Regions from separate parts of the Arthrobacter sp. zg-Y919 genome, predicted to be linked through region 2. Evidence: predicted binding sites of a transcription regulator. Region 2 holds the regulator's gene; the other holds the start of a gene.
The links. Region 2 encodes LexA, which represses DNA repair genes until DNA is damaged. Its sites were predicted from a motif close to TCGAACANNTGTTCGA; they were not measured.
Positions count from the first base shown of each region.

Region 1: uvrA (excinuclease ABC subunit UvrA) is a predicted target of LexA. The motif match lies at 2,418-2,433, and genes of this name have one in related genera.

Region 1 is NZ_CP126242.1:1,563,137-1,570,523, reverse strand. It holds gene QNO10_RS07430 (ABC transporter ATP-binding protein) at 1-1,077, shown strand, start outside; gene QNO10_RS07425 (GntR family transcriptional regulator) at 1,087-1,503, shown strand; gene QNO10_RS07420 (hypothetical protein) at 1,712-2,359, shown strand; gene uvrA (excinuclease ABC subunit UvrA) at 2,461-5,364, shown strand; gene QNO10_RS07410 (HAD hydrolase-like protein) at 5,520-6,218, shown strand; gene QNO10_RS07405 (lysophospholipid acyltransferase family protein) at 6,205-6,873, shown strand; gene QNO10_RS07400 (DUF2510 domain-containing protein) at 6,918-7,387, opposite strand, start outside.
Region 2 is NZ_CP126242.1:1,053,210-1,060,596, reverse strand. It holds gene QNO10_RS05025 (MFS transporter) at 1-312, opposite strand, end outside; gene QNO10_RS05020 (SseB family protein) at 347-1,195, opposite strand; gene priA (bifunctional 1-(5-phosphoribosyl)-5-((5-phosphoribosylamino)methylideneamino)imidazole-4-carboxamide isomerase/phosphoribosylanthranilate isomerase PriA) at 1,198-1,947, opposite strand; gene QNO10_RS05010 (CG2302 family histidine operon protein) at 1,970-2,128, opposite strand; gene hisH (imidazole glycerol phosphate synthase subunit HisH) at 2,137-2,775, opposite strand; gene hisB (imidazoleglycerol-phosphate dehydratase HisB) at 2,772-3,389, opposite strand; gene QNO10_RS04995 (histidinol-phosphate transaminase) at 3,526-4,626, opposite strand; gene QNO10_RS04990 (LysM peptidoglycan-binding domain-containing protein) at 4,707-5,117, opposite strand; gene lexA (transcriptional repressor LexA) at 5,596-6,405, shown strand; gene QNO10_RS04980 (ATP-dependent DNA helicase) at 6,491-7,387, opposite strand, start outside.

The DNA.
Region 1 (7,387 bases), 510 kb from region 2:
GCGATGATGTTCATTTCGAACCTGAACTACGTCGCGGTGGCCGTGGTGGGCGGCCTGCAGGTGGCCAGTGGGCAGCTGTCCATCGGCGGTGTGCAGGCCTTTGTCCAGTACAGCCGCCAGTTCAGCCAGCCGCTGGGCCAGCTGGGCGGGCTGATCAACATGCTCCAGTCCGGCGTCGCCTCCGCCGAACGCGTCTTCGCCCTCCTGGACGCCAAGGAACAAGCACCGGACCCGGACCGTCCCGAACATCTTCCGGCCGTGCGGGGACGGGTCGCCTTCGAGGACGTCTCCTTCGATTACAGCCCCGACGCCCCGCTGATCCGTCATCTGTCCTTCACGGCCGAGCCGGGGCAGACGGTGGCCATTGTTGGGCCCACGGGCGCAGGCAAGACCACCCTCGTCAACCTCCTGATGCGTTTCTACGAGGTCGACGCCGGCCGCATCACCATCGACGGCGTCGACATTGCCCGGCTCAACCGCGAGGAACTGCGCAGCCATATCGGCATGGTGCTCCAGGACGCCTGGCTGTTCGAGGGGACGGTCCGGGAGAACCTGGCCTACGGCGCGCCGGACGCCACGGAGGAGCAAATCGTCCAGGCTGCACAGGCCACCCATGTGGACCACTTTGTCCGGTCCCTGCCCGAGGGCTACGACACCGTGCTCGGCTACGACGGCGGCGCGCTGAGCCAGGGCCAGCGGCAGCTGCTGACCATTGCCCGGGCCTGGCTTTCGGACCCTTCCATCCTGGTCCTGGACGAGGCCACCAGCTCCGTGGATACCCGGACGGAAATCGCCATCCGCCTCGCCATGAATGCGCTCCGGCAGGACCGCACGAGTTTCGTCATCGCCCACCGGCTCTCCACCATCCGCGACGCCGACCTGATCCTGGTGGTCCGGGACGGGCAGATCGTTGAGCAGGGAATGCACGAAGCGCTGTTGGCGGCCGAAGGCTTCTACGCCGGGCTGTACCGCTCCCAGTTCGCGGGCCCTGATGCTGAACCTGACAGGGAACGGGAAGCGGATTCGGGAGCCGCGGAGGCGGACCCGGCTGCACCTGCCGACCCGGCCGGGCATTAGCATTGCAGCATGACGCCTGACACACACCCAGGAACCGAAGCAACCTCCGCAGGCAACGACGCGGGCGTACTGGCTGAGGTCCGGATAGACGCCTCCAGCTCGGTTCCGCCTTACGAACAGCTGCGCCTGCAGATCCTGGACGGCGTGAATGACGGCAGCCTCGCCGTCGGCACGCGGCTGCCTCCGGTCCGTACGCTGGCCGGACACCTCGGCCTGGCAGTGAACACAGTGGCCAAGGCCTACCGTGAACTGGAGCAGGCGCAGGTGGTCACCACCCGGTCCCGCGCCGGCACGGTTGTCGCGGCGGGCGGCGACAGCGGCCGCAGCCGGGTGGCCGCAGCTGCCGCAGTGTATGCCAGATCAGTCCGGGCCAACGGCGTCTCCGAGGACGAGGCCGTGTCCTTCCTGCGGGCGGCGCTGCACTAGCTTCGTGACCCTGGCGGCGGCGAAAGTGTCGCTGATTCTGTAGACAATCGGGGATCCGAGGTGTAAGCCAACGGCCATCGTCGAGAGGTGATGCGCCATGGATTCGACTCCGAAACGGTCCACCCGCGTACAGACTGCGGTTCTGGCTGTCCTGGTCTTGTTTAGCAGCGGAGGAGCCAGCTGCGGCGGGATCTCGAATTTAGGTGCCGTGAGAAACACCTCGGACGATGCCTTACAGGCGATACATGCTGCCGCTGGTCCCGCAGAATTGAGAACTGCCAGTCAGCGGCTTGACGATCTCCTTCGGGAGATCGAGCAGTCCGGACTTAGCGCCGAAGAGCGTGCAGTGGTTGAGGCCGCAACGCAGCGTTCCGCCGTTTTGAATGCACTTGCCAGACAAATCGCGGTACCGGAGGGGTGGACCTCCACGTTCCGCGAGGAGACACTGCAGATTATGCGGGCCTCCTGGCGGCGGGAGATAACGCCCCCCGAGTATTTGGTAAAACACATGGACGACGCCACAGAGACTGTTCTGAGGGATACCGTGTGTTCGGTTTTTGCCGAGGTCATGAACAGTGATGCAGCTGACCGTGCGAAGGCACAGGAATTGCTCGCAGCATCACCCTATGGCGCGGCCACCGAGGAAGGCGTGCGGGAACAGTTGACGGCAGCCGTCGAATTTGCCGGTTCCTCGCTTGCATGGGCGAACCACTTTGCGGATGTCGGCCGTCTTCCACGCCGCATCCTGACGGCGGCGGAGGACAAGGTGGGCCGTTTGGAGAAGCTCATCGATGCCACGGCTTGGCGCAATGGAGGGGCCATCTACTACTACGTGCGCTACTGCGTAAACCGCTAGTACGAATGCGCAACGCGCCGGACCGGCTGGCGCTTCGCCCGCGGCGAAACCCGGGGGGTCGAATACTTTTTCGAATGGGCGTTTGAACTACAGTGGAAAACGTGCCTAAATCGACTCTTCCGACGGCGGACACCACGTTCGTGCCGCATAAAGCCAATGACCTATCCCGCCTGGTAGTGAAAGGCGCGCGCGAGCACAACCTCCGCAACGTCGACCTGGACCTGCCGCGGGACGCCATGATCGTGTTCACCGGCCTGTCCGGCTCGGGTAAATCCTCCCTCGCATTCGACACGATCTTCGCCGAAGGCCAGCGGCGGTACGTCGAGTCGCTGTCCGCCTACGCCCGCATGTTCCTGGGCCAGGTGGATAAGCCCGACGTCGACTTCATCGAGGGCCTCTCGCCCGCGGTCTCGATCGACCAGAAGTCCACCAGCAAGAACCCCCGGTCCACGGTGGGCACCATCACCGAGATCCACGACTACATGCGCCTGCTCTGGGCCCGTGTGGGCCGTCCCTTCTGCCCGGTCTGCGGCGAGCCTGTCAGCAGGCAGACACCTCAGCAGATCGTGGACCAGCTCCTCGAACTGGAAGAGGGCACCCGCTTCCAGATCCTTGCCCCGGTGGTCCGCGGCCGGAAGGGCGAGTTCGTCGACCTGTTCAAGGAGCTCGCCGCCAAGGGCTACTCCCGTGCCCGGGTGGACGGTAAGCAGATCCAGCTCTCCGATCCGCCGAAGCTGGGCAAGCAGTACAAGCACAACATTGAAGTGGTTGTGGACCGCCTGGTGGCCAAGGACGGCATCCGGCAGCGCCTCACGGACTCCGTGGAAACCGGCCTCGGCCTGGCCGACGGCCGCGTGGTCGTCGACTTCGTGGACCTGCCCGAAGACAGCAGCGAGCGTACCCGCACCTTCTCCGAGAATCTGGCCTGCCCGAACGAGCACCCGCTGGCCATCGACGAAATCGAGCCGCGGTCCTTCTCCTTCAACAACCCGTTCGGTGCCTGCCCGGTCTGCACCGGCATCGGCTCCCGGCTGGAGGTGGATGAGGACCTGATCGTTCCGGACCCCTCCAAGTCCCTGGCCGAAGGCGCCATCGCCCCCTGGTCGCTGGGCACCGCCACCACCGAATACTGGAACCGGCTGCTCGAGGGCCTGTCCAAGGACATGGGCTTCTCCATGGATACGCCGTGGAAGAAGCTGACCCCCAAGGTCCGGGAGGCCGTGCTCAACGGCAAGGACCATAAGGTGGTGGTCCAGTACCGCAACCGCTTCGGCCGCGAACGCAAATACAGCACCGGCTTCGAAGGCGTCATCCAGTACATCCACCGCAAGCACGGGGAAACCGAATCGGACCACGCCCGCGACCGGTACGAAGAGTACATGCGGGAAATTGCCTGCCCCGAATGTGGGGGAGCGCGGCTGAACCCCGCGTCCCTGTCCGTGCTGATCAACGGCCGCAACATCGCCGAGATCAGCGCCCTGCCGCTGCGCGAAGCCGCGGACTTCCTCAACACCCTGGTCCTCACCGGACGCGAAGCGCAGATCGCCAACCAGGTGCTCAAGGAGATCCAGGCCCGCCTGACCTTCCTGCTCGACGTCGGCCTGGAATACCTGAGCCTGAACCGCCCGGCCGCCACACTGTCCGGCGGAGAGGCCCAGCGCATCCGCCTGGCCACGCAGATCGGTTCGGGACTCGTGGGCGTGCTCTACGTCCTGGATGAGCCGTCGATCGGCCTGCACCAGAAGGACAACCGGCGCCTGATCGACACCCTGATCCGGCTGCGCAGCCTGGGCAATACCCTGATCGTCGTCGAACACGATGAGGACACCATCCAGGAAGCGGACTGGATTGTCGACGTCGGCCCCGGCGCCGGTGAGCGCGGCGGCGAGGTGGTGCACTCCGGCCCGTTGGCCGAGCTGCTCACCAACGAACGCTCCATCACCGGTGCGTACCTCTCCGGCCGGAAGAAGATCGAGATCCCGGCGAAGCGGCGCAAGGTGGACAAGTCACGCCAGCTGAAGATCGTGGGCGCCCGGGAAAACAACCTGCAGAACCTGAACGTGGACGTCCCGCTGGGCGTCTTCACCGCCGTCACCGGCGTCAGCGGGTCGGGCAAGTCCACGCTGATCAACGACATCCTCTACAAGACGATGGCGAACAAGCTCAACGGCGCCAAGCACGTGGCCGGCCGGCACACCCGCGTGGAGGGCCTGGAGCAGCTGGACAAGGTCATCCACGTGGACCAGAGCCCCATCGGACGTACCCCACGGTCCAACCCCGCCACCTACACCGGCGTCTGGGACCACATCCGCAAGCTCTTCGCCGAGACCAACGAGGCGAAGGTGCGGGGCTACCTGCCGGGCCGTTTCTCCTTCAACGTCAAGGGCGGCCGCTGCGAAGCCTGCCACGGCGACGGCACGCTGAAGATCGAGATGAACTTCCTCCCCGACGTGTATGTGCCCTGCGAGGTCTGCCACGGCGCCCGGTTCAACCGGGAAACCATGGAAGTGCACTACAAGGGCAAGAACATTGCCGAAGTGCTGGACATGCCGATCGAGGAAGCCGCGGAGTTCTTCGCCGCCTTCGGTCCCATTTCCCGGCACCTGAACACCCTGGTGGACGTGGGCCTGGGCTACGTCCGGCTGGGCCAGCCGGCCACCACGCTCTCCGGCGGCGAAGCACAGCGCGTGAAGCTCGCCAGCGAGCTGCAGAAGCGGTCCAACGGCCGCAGTATCTACGTCCTGGACGAGCCCACCACGGGCCTGCACTTCGAGGATGTCCGCAAGCTGCTGGAAGTCCTGCAGGGCCTGGTGGACAAGGGCAACACAGTGATCACCATCGAGCACAACCTCGACGTGATCAAGAGCGCCGACTGGATCATCGACCTCGGCCCCGACGGTGGTACCGGCGGCGGCAAGGTGGTCGCTTCGGGCACCCCGGAGAAGGTCGCCAAGGTCGAGGGGAGCCACACCGCAACGTTCCTCGCGGAGATCCTGAACCCGTAGAAACAGGTGAAGGCCGGTGTCTGCCCCTCCGGGGTCGGGCGCCGGCCTTCGTGTATTCCGGATCCGGGCATATTTGCCGCCCCGGCATCAGAACATATTCTTGGGCGCGTATATCTTTTTCCCTAAGCCTGCTCCGGTATGCCAAACTAAGGCCCGTGACTTCTCCCCGGACCTTGGTGCTTTTCGATCTCGATGGAACGCTGGTTGATCCGGCGGGTGCCATCACCGGCGGTATCAGTTCCGCGCTGGCCGCCTGCGGCCTGCCGGTGCCCCCGGAGGCGGATCTGCAGCGCATGGTGGGCCCTTCGCTGGTGACCTCCCTGCGGGACATCGCACGCGTGCCCGGCGACCGTCTTGAAGCCGTCATCCGGCACTACCGGCAGGGCTACCGGGAGTCCGGGATGGCACAGAGCCGGCCCTATCCCGGCATCCAGCGGGCAGTGGAACTGCTGCGCAGGGACATGACCGTCGCTGTCGCGACCCAGAAACCAGAGCACCTCGCCGTGGAGCTGCTGGAAGTTCAGGGCATGGGCAACCTTTTCGGCTCCGTGCACGGCTCACCGGCCGATGAGCAGGCGGCAGCCGCCCTGGACGGGAAGCGGAGCATCATCCGGGCGGCCCTCGACCGGCATGCGGATTCCTACGACCGTGCCGTGATGATCGGGGACCGGCGGCACGATGTCGAGGGTGCGGCGGCCAACGGTCTCGGATGCATTGGCGTCTCCTGGGGCTTCGCCGCCGAGGGTGAGCTGCAGGCGGCGGGGGCAGCCGCCGTCGTCGACACCGCGGAGGAACTCGTGGACGCAGTGCTGGGCTACGCACGGAACGGAGCGGCCCTGAATGGTTCTGTATAACCTGACCCGTGCAAGCACCCGCGGCCTTGTCGCCGGACTGTGCCGTCCCACCGTGACCGGACTCGAACACGTCCCGGTCCGCGGCCCGTTCATCGTGGCCTGCAACCACCTGTCCTTCCTGGACAGTGTCCTGGTCCAGGCGCTGCTGCCGCGGCGCGTGGGGTTCTTCGCCAAGGCGGAATACTTCACCGGCACCGGCCTGAAGGGGCTGGCCATGAAGAGTTTCTTCGAGGGCGTGGGATCCATTCCGGTGCAGCGCGACCAGCAGGCGGCCAGCGTCGCCGCCCTCAAGACCCTGCTGGACATCCTGGAGGACGGCGGCGGGGTCGGCATCTACCCGGAAGGCACCCGCTCACGCGACGGGCTGCTGTACCGCGGCCGGACCGGCGTCGGCTGGCTTGCCCTCACTTCCGGGGCGCCGGTGGTGCCGGTCGGGCTGATCGGCACGGAGAAGCTGCAGCCGGCCGGACGGAAAACGGTAAAGCCCGGACATTTCACCCTTAAAGTCGGGCAGCCGCTGTATTTCCAGAAGACCGGCCCGGAGCACGCCCTACCCGCCCGCAGGCAGGCCACCGACCGAGTTATGGATGCCATTGCGGAACTGAGCGGCCAGGAGCGGGCCGACAGCTACAACCGCAGCCGCCCCGAGGGGTAGGCGCAAGGCTGCGTTGCGCTGTGAGGATCCTAGGCCTGCCCGGGCTACTGCGTCATGCGCACCCGGGAGGTCCAGGAGTCACCGTCCCAGTAGCGGAAGGGCGCCACTCCTTCTGGATCAGGGTAAAAGCCGGGTGATTTCGTTGTTGGTTTGCTCGCTGTATTCGAGGCCCGGTCTTCCGGGGGTGCATCCGCACCGTCGTCGCTCAGGCTGATCACTCCGGTCTGAATCAGCGGCGCGTTATTTTGAGCAAGCTTCGCGGCTGATTTTTCGGCTCGAAGGCGCTGCGCGTCAGCGGCTTTTTCTTCACGCCGGCGTTCTGCCTCAGCGGCTTTTTGGTCGCGAAGGCGCTGTGCCTCGGCAGCTTTTTGGTCGCGAAGGCGCTGTGCCTCGGCAGCTTTTTCCGCTGCAGCATTAACCTTTTGCCTTTCGGCATCAAGTTTTTCCTGATTGATTTCAGCGATCGCTTCACGGATTCCCGGCACCTGGGAATTCTCAGCCAGGATCTTCTCCA
Region 2 (7,387 bases):
CAGCCATTCGAAGCTGGCGTGCGGAGCGATACTCCATATCGTTGCTTCGGCAATGACCGACGGAATCAGCGCCCGGCGCAGTCCTACCGTATCCACGCGGCGGCCGCGCCAGGGGGCACCGACCGCAATGCCGATGGTGACGACGGCGGCGACCGCTCCGGCGGCGGCGTAGCCCTTGTCCATGGTGTTGACCACGTGCAGGGTCAGCAGGACACCAGCTGCGGAGTGCGGGAAACGGGCGATCATTCCGATGAGCAGGACGCGGCGGATGGGTGTGATCCGCAGCATCTCGCGGTACAGGCCAAAATTCACAGTGGTTCTCTTCTGGCGGGCTGCGCCGGACGGGTCAGCGGGTGATTTTCAGGTCCAGTGAATCCACGCGCTCAACAAACTCGGGGTTGGCAGTCAGGCGCTGCTGCAGGCCGGCCGCGAGGGCGGAGACGTCCTGCGGATCGAGTCCGGGCGCAAGCTGAAGCACCATTCTAAGCTCAGGGCCTGCCCCTCCCCCGGCCACGGGAGCGCCGGCCGCGGTCCGGGACGCCGTTCCCTGCCCCTGCTGGAGTGTTACGGCCAGGATCCGCCGGTCCGGCGCCGCTGCCGTTTCGGCCATGGATACCAATTCCGCGTCGGCATAGGAGGGCACCCACTTCCGCTGCTGGGCGAGGGCCCACATGGCGGGGCGGCGCACCACGAAGGTGAATTCCGCGCCGGGGTCAATGACCAGCAGCTGGGCATCCTCGGCGACGGCGGACAGTGCTGCACGGGCGGTGTAGACGGCAACGGGCCGCGCTTCGGGATGCCAGTGTTCCAGGGCTGCCACCGAGGTAAAGACCGGGAGTGCCTTACGGCCGTCCGGGGCGGTCAGCGATACCAGCGCCATGTCGGCCTGCTTATCGGCGGTGAGGCCGTGCTCCGATTCGGCTTCCTCCCCGAGGACAGCGACGATGGGCACAAAGACACGGGCAGTGGCCAGCGAAGCCACGACGTCCGCTTCGGTGCCGCTTCCGGCGATCAGGTTCTTCAGCGCTTCGGTATAGCCTGCGTCGGCCAGCCCGTCATCGGCGTCGAAGTTGTGCAGCGGGTTCCCGTCGCCCGCAAGATCCCGGCCGGACCAGGGACGGCCGGCGGAATCAACGGCGCCACCGGCTCCGGCAAGCGCAGCGGCGATGTGGCCGGGAAGTTCACGAGCCGCCATGCTCAGCGGGCCGGGTGCCCGGCGACGTCGAGGGCCTGGGGCAGCGTGAAGGCACCGGCGTAGAGCGCCTTGCCCACGATGGTGCCCTCAAGTCCCAGCGGCACCAGTTCCCGCAGTGCTGCCAGGTCATCGAGGCTGGAGATGCCGCCGGAAGCGACCACGGGCCGGTCGGTGCGCTTGAGCACCTCGCGCAGCAGGTTCAGGTTGGGTCCGCGCAGCGTGCCGTCCTTGGTGACATCGGTGACCACGTAGCGCGGGCAGCCGGCTTCTTCCAACCGGGCCAGGACCTCCCAGAGATCGCCGCCTTCCTGGGTCCAGCCGCGGGCCGCGAGGGTGGTGCCGCGCACGTCGAGGCCGACGGCGATCGCATGGCCGTAGCGGGCGATGGCACTGGCAGTCCAGCCGGGATTTTCCAGTGCTGCGGTGCCCAGGTTGACCCGCGCCGCACCCAGCTCCAGTGCCTTCTCCAGGGACTCGTCGTCGCGGATGCCGCCGGAGAGTTCCACCTTGATGTCCAGGGACTTCACCACGCGGCTGAGCAGGTCCAGGTTCGAGCCGCGCCCGAAGGCCGCGTCGAGGTCCACCAGATGCACCCACTCGGCACCGTCGTTCTGCCAGGCCAGGGCCGCGTCCAGCGGATCGCCGTAGCTGGTCTCGCTGCCTGCTTCACCCTGCACGAGGCGCACGGCTTGGCCGTCTGCAACATCCACGGCGGGCAGGAGTTCAAGGACGGGAGTTTCGAGGAGGGACATCAGGATGCTTTCGATGGTGGGGTCAGGACAGGTCGAGGGTCAGCAGATAGGCGCCCAGCAGGGCCATTCCGGCCAGGACCCAGAAACTGATGACGATGATTTTGGACATTCCCTGGCTGCGGAAAGACACTGCTCCGCCGATCAGCAGCCCGGCCAGGCCCATAAGGACAACGCTCCACATATCGGCGCCTAACCCAGGGTCTTCAGCCAGTTGTTGAGCAATGCCGCGCCGGCATCCCCCGATTTTTCCGGGTGGAACTGGGTGGCCGACAGCGCACCGTTCTCCACGGCGGCGATAAACGGTCCGCCGTGGTCGGCCCAGGTCACCTGCGGCGGGCGCATGGCCGGCTGCGTGACATCGAAATCCCACTTCTGCACGCCGTAGCTGTGCACAAAGTAAAAGCGCTGGTCCTCGATGCCCTCGAACAGGGCCGAACCCTCCGGCGGCGTGACGGTGTTCCAGCCCATGTGCGGGACGACGTCGGCGGCCAGGCGTTCGACCACTCCGGGCCATTCGCCCATGCCCTTGGTCCGGACGCCGTGTTCCACTCCTTCATCGAAGAGGACCTGCAGGCCCACGCAGATACCGAGCACCGGCCGGCCGCCGGCTACGCGGCGCCCGATCATGCGGATGGCGTCAACATCCTTCAGGCCCTGCATTACCGCAGCGAAGGCTCCGACGCCGGGCACCACCAGGCCATCGGCGTTCAGCACGTCATCGGGTTTGGCGCTGAGGGTGACGTTGGCGCCGGCGTGCTCCAGGGCACGCACGGCCGAACGGATGTTGCCGGAACCATAGTCCAGAACGGTGACGTTACGGGGACTCACAGTGCTCCCTTCGTCGAGGGGATGCCCTCAACGCGCGGATCGGACTCGACGGCCGCACGCAGTGCGCGGGCGAAGGCCTTGAACTGGGCCTCGACGATGTGGTGCGGATCGCGCCCGCCCAGGACCCGCATGTGCAGGCAGATCTGGGCATGCAAAGCGATGGCCTCAAAGACGTGCCGGGTGAGCGATCCGGTGAAGTGTCCCCCGATGAGGTGGTACTCCTGGCCCGCGGGCTCCCCGGTGTGCACCAGGTACGGGCGCCCGGAAATGTCGACGACGGCGTTGGCCAGTGCCTCGTCCAGGGGTACGGTGGCTTCGCCGAACCGCCGGATGCCGGCCTTGCTGCCCAGGGCAACCTTCAGGGCCTCGCCGAGGGTGATGGCAATGTCCTCCACCGTGTGGTGGACGTCGATGTGGGTATCGCCGGTGGCCCGGACCGTGAGGTCCATCAGTGAGTGCTTGGCCAGCGCGGTCAGCATGTGGTCGTAGAACGGTACGGACGTGCTGATGTCGGCGCGGCCGGTGCCGTCCAGGTCCAGCTCGACGACGACGGACGACTCGCTGGTGGTCCGCTCGAGGCGGGCGGTGCGTCCGGTGGCGGTCTCCACGGTCATGGGGTTCCTTCACGAAGGTTGGGGCCGGGGCAATAGGCAAAGCTCCGGCAGGACATCAGTTTAGTCCCGAACGTACGGACTCCCCGAAACGTCCGGCATTGGACAGGTTTTCCCGTACACGGGCGCGTCCGGATACTCAGGCTGAAAGCAGTTCCCGCAGCCGGTCCAGGAACGCCGTTGTCTCGGCTTCGGTACCGGCGGTGACGCGCAGATGGCCTTCAATACCGATGTCCCGGACCAGCACTCCGGATTCGAGCAGGCCTTCCCATACGGCGCGGGGGTTCTCCATCCCGCCGAACAGCACAAAGTTTGCATCCGAGGGGGCCGGGGAGAGTCCCAGACCGCGGAGCTCCTCCACGATCCGGTCCCGCTGGCCTTTGATGTCCTCGACGTTCGCGAGGAGAGCATCGGAATGCGTGAGGGCGGCGTTGGCCGTGGCCTGTGTGATGGCGGACAGGTGGTAGGGCAGCCGGACCAGGCGCAGTGCGTCGGTAATCTGCGGGGCGGCAGCCAGGTAACCGATGCGGGCTCCGGCCAGGGCGAACGCCTTGGACATGGTGCGGGAAACGATCAGCCGTTCCCGTCCGGGCAGAAGCTGCAGGGCACTGGGGGTATCCGCGTGGGAGAACTCCGCGTACGCCTCATCCACCACCACGATTGCATTGGACGCCCGGCCGGCCTCGTAGGCGGCTTCGATGACGTCCAGACCCAGGGCAGTGCCTGTCGGGTTGTTCGGGGTGCACAGGATGATGATGTGCGGTGCCTGCGCCCGGATCTGCTCCGCGGCAGATTCGGGGGTCAGGGAAAAGTCCGCTTCCCGGGTTCCGGTGACGTAGGCGGTGCCGGTGCCGCTGGAGAGCAGCGGATACATCGAGTAGGTGGGCGGGAAACTCATGGCGGTCCGGCCGGGACCGCCGAAGGCCTGCAGGATCTGCTGCAGCACTTCATTGGAACCGTTGCCGGCCCAGATATTCCCGGCCGTCAGTCCGTGGCCGAGGTATTTGGCCAGGTTTTCCCGCAGCTCGGTGAATTCCCGGTCCGGATACCGGTTCAGGCCGGAAACGACGGATTCAATCTCCGCCAGAATGGCCCGGCGCACATGATCCGGAAGTCCATGGGTATTTTCGTTCACGTTCAGCAGAACCGGCACATCCAGCTGCGGGGCACCGTAAGGGGTGAGGCCGCGCAGATCGTCTCGCAGGGGAAGTCGGTTCAGGTTTTCCAGCTGTTCATTCACCCCTACAGCTTAGGACGCCCTGCCCGGGGAGCTGCATCCGGGTCCTGCAGACCGCCGGAAAACGTCATAGGGGGCGAAGGTCAGCGGGAAACGGGGATGTACAGCTGGCGGCCGGCCGGAACGGTGGCGTTGTCCAGGTTGTTCAGTTCCACAATGTCAGCCACCACGGTGCGGGGGTCACGGTCCGGGGCGAACTCCGTGGCAAGGGACCACAGAGAGTCGCCTGCTGAGACGCCCACCTGGATGGTGCGGGTCTGCTCCGGGGAGCCGCCGGAGGCCATGGCGGGCGCAGTGAAGAAGCCCAGGAAAGCCAGCAGGGCAGCGGCTGCGAGCATCAGGGGTGCACCGACCAGGATCAGGCGGCCGCGGCGGGTGAGGCGGAGCGGCGCGGATTCAGCGGATGCAGCAGGAGCAAGGCTGCGGGCAGCAGCATGATTGCGGGCAGGAGCGTGGCTGTGTGCGGATGCAAAGGGAAGTACGTGTACTGACATGTCAATACCTTTCCGGTCCGAAAAGCAGCAATGCCGGTCCCCCGCATCTCCCGCAAGAGCACCGGGAAAATACTGTGGCTCGAAACTGCATTCGAACATCTGGTGAGCCCGACGAGGTGTCGGCGGGCCGTAGTCGAACATACGTTCTAACGTGTACTCGAACATTTCTAGCACTTATCTACGAACATTGTCGAGACTCGCTCGAATATATGTTTGAAAAATCTTCTGCACTCCCTTAGCGTTGAACCTGCAGGAAGCGGCTGACATCAACTAACCATCCGCCACTGACAAAACGGCTCGGCGATTCTTTGGCAGGCGGGGGCCGGCACGCCAAAGTCAGCAGGACAGAACAGCAAAACCCAGCTGCAGCGAACATCAGCAGCGCAGCAGCAGCACAGCATCTCAGCAGCACAGACCCAGATACACCGCTAGAACCATCCGGCCCGCATCCGCAGGCCGACTGTGAAGGGAAGCCGACGTGGCCCGTGTTACCAATGGCAGCACCCCCTCCTCTGCCGCGCCCGCGCCGGCGGGGCGCACCAAGGGCCTCACTGCCCGGCAGACCAAGATCCTGGAGACCATCCAGCGCTCGGTGAATACCAACGGTTATCCCCCGTCAATGCGGGAAATCGGCGACATCGTTGGGCTGGCCAGCCTGTCGAGCGTCACCCACCAGCTGAGCCAGCTGGAAAAGCTCGGCTACATCCGCCGCGATCCCAAGCGCCCGCGCGCCATGGAGATCCTGGTTCCGCTCCTGCTCCGTGACGGCTCCCCGCGCCGGGGAGGCGCCGACACGGCAGACAGCGCCGGCACCGGCGGTAAGGCTGCGTCAAAGGACGGCTCCGTGTCCCGCATGGACGGTGCCAACCGCTCTGCGGGTTCGCAGAGCGTTCCCGACCTCACCACCGCCATCGACACGGCCATGGTGCCGCTGGTGGGACGCATCGCCGCCGGCGGTCCTATCCTTGCGGACCAGCAGGTTGAAGAGGTGGTTCCCCTTCCGCGCCAGCTGGTCGGACACGGTGATCTTTTTATGCTCCGGGTCGCCGGAGACTCCATGGTGGATGCCGCCATCTGCGACGGGGACTGGGTGGTGGTGCGCCGTCAGCCCACCGCCGAAAACGGCGACATTGTTGCCGCACTCCTCGAAGATGAGGCCACCGTGAAGACGTTCCGGCAGCGTAATGGACACACCTGGCTGCTGCCGCAGAACACCCGCTACGAACCCATCCTCGGTGACGAAGCCACCATCATGGGCAAGGTTGTCAGCGTCATGCGTTCGCTCTAGGCGTTCGTTCAAGAGGACGCGGCCACCTAGGAGGACAACTCAAAAGCAGCGCCGCCGGTCTCCGGCGGCGCTGCTTTTTGCGTTTCTACTTCCCCGCGCCTGCCGGTTCCGCGGCAAGCCGCTGCAGCGCCTTCAGCACCACGGAACGGTCAGTAGTCGCCCAGAAGGGCGGCAGCGCTGCCCGCAGGAAGCTTCCGTACCGTTCCGTCGCCAGGCGTGAGTCGAGCACCGCGACTACGCCCTTATCCCCGGACGCCCGGATCAGGCGTCCAGCTCCCTGGGCCAGGCGGACCGCGGCATGGGTGGCTGAAACGCTCATAAAGCCGTTCCCACCCGCTTTGGCCACGGCCCGCGTCCGCGCGGTCATCAACGGATCATCAGGGCGCGGGAACGGAATCCGGTCCATGATCACCAACCGGCAGGAAGCACCGGGAACGTCCACTCCCTGCCACAGGGACATGGTGCCGAACAGGCACGTTTCGTCGTCGTCGGCGAACTGCTGCACCAGGGCGGACATGGTGGACTCCCCCTGGCAGAGGATCGGGAAGTCCACGCGTTTGCGCATGGCTTCCGCCGCTTCTTCGGCGGCGCGGCGGGAGGAGAACAAGCCCAGTGCTCCCCCGCCGGAGGCCGTGATCAGCGCCTCCAGCTCGTCCAGCTGCTGCGGGGACGTGCCGCGCCCCGGCTTCGGCAGGTCCTTGGCCACATACAGGACACCCTGTCGGGGATAGTCGAATGGACTGCCGACGTCGGTGCCGGTCCATTTGGGTGCACCGGCACCCAGCAGCCCCAGGGCTCCGGCCACCGGGCCGAACTCCGCGCCGATGGCCAGTGTGGCCGACGTCAGCACTACGGTGTGCCCGTCGAAGAGGCCTTCACGCAGCCGTCCGGCCACGGACAGCGGTGCCACGTTGAGGGTGGGTGGTGCATCTTCCTCCGGAGCTGTGTAGCCGGCTCCGGGTGTGAAGGTGCTTGCGCGCGA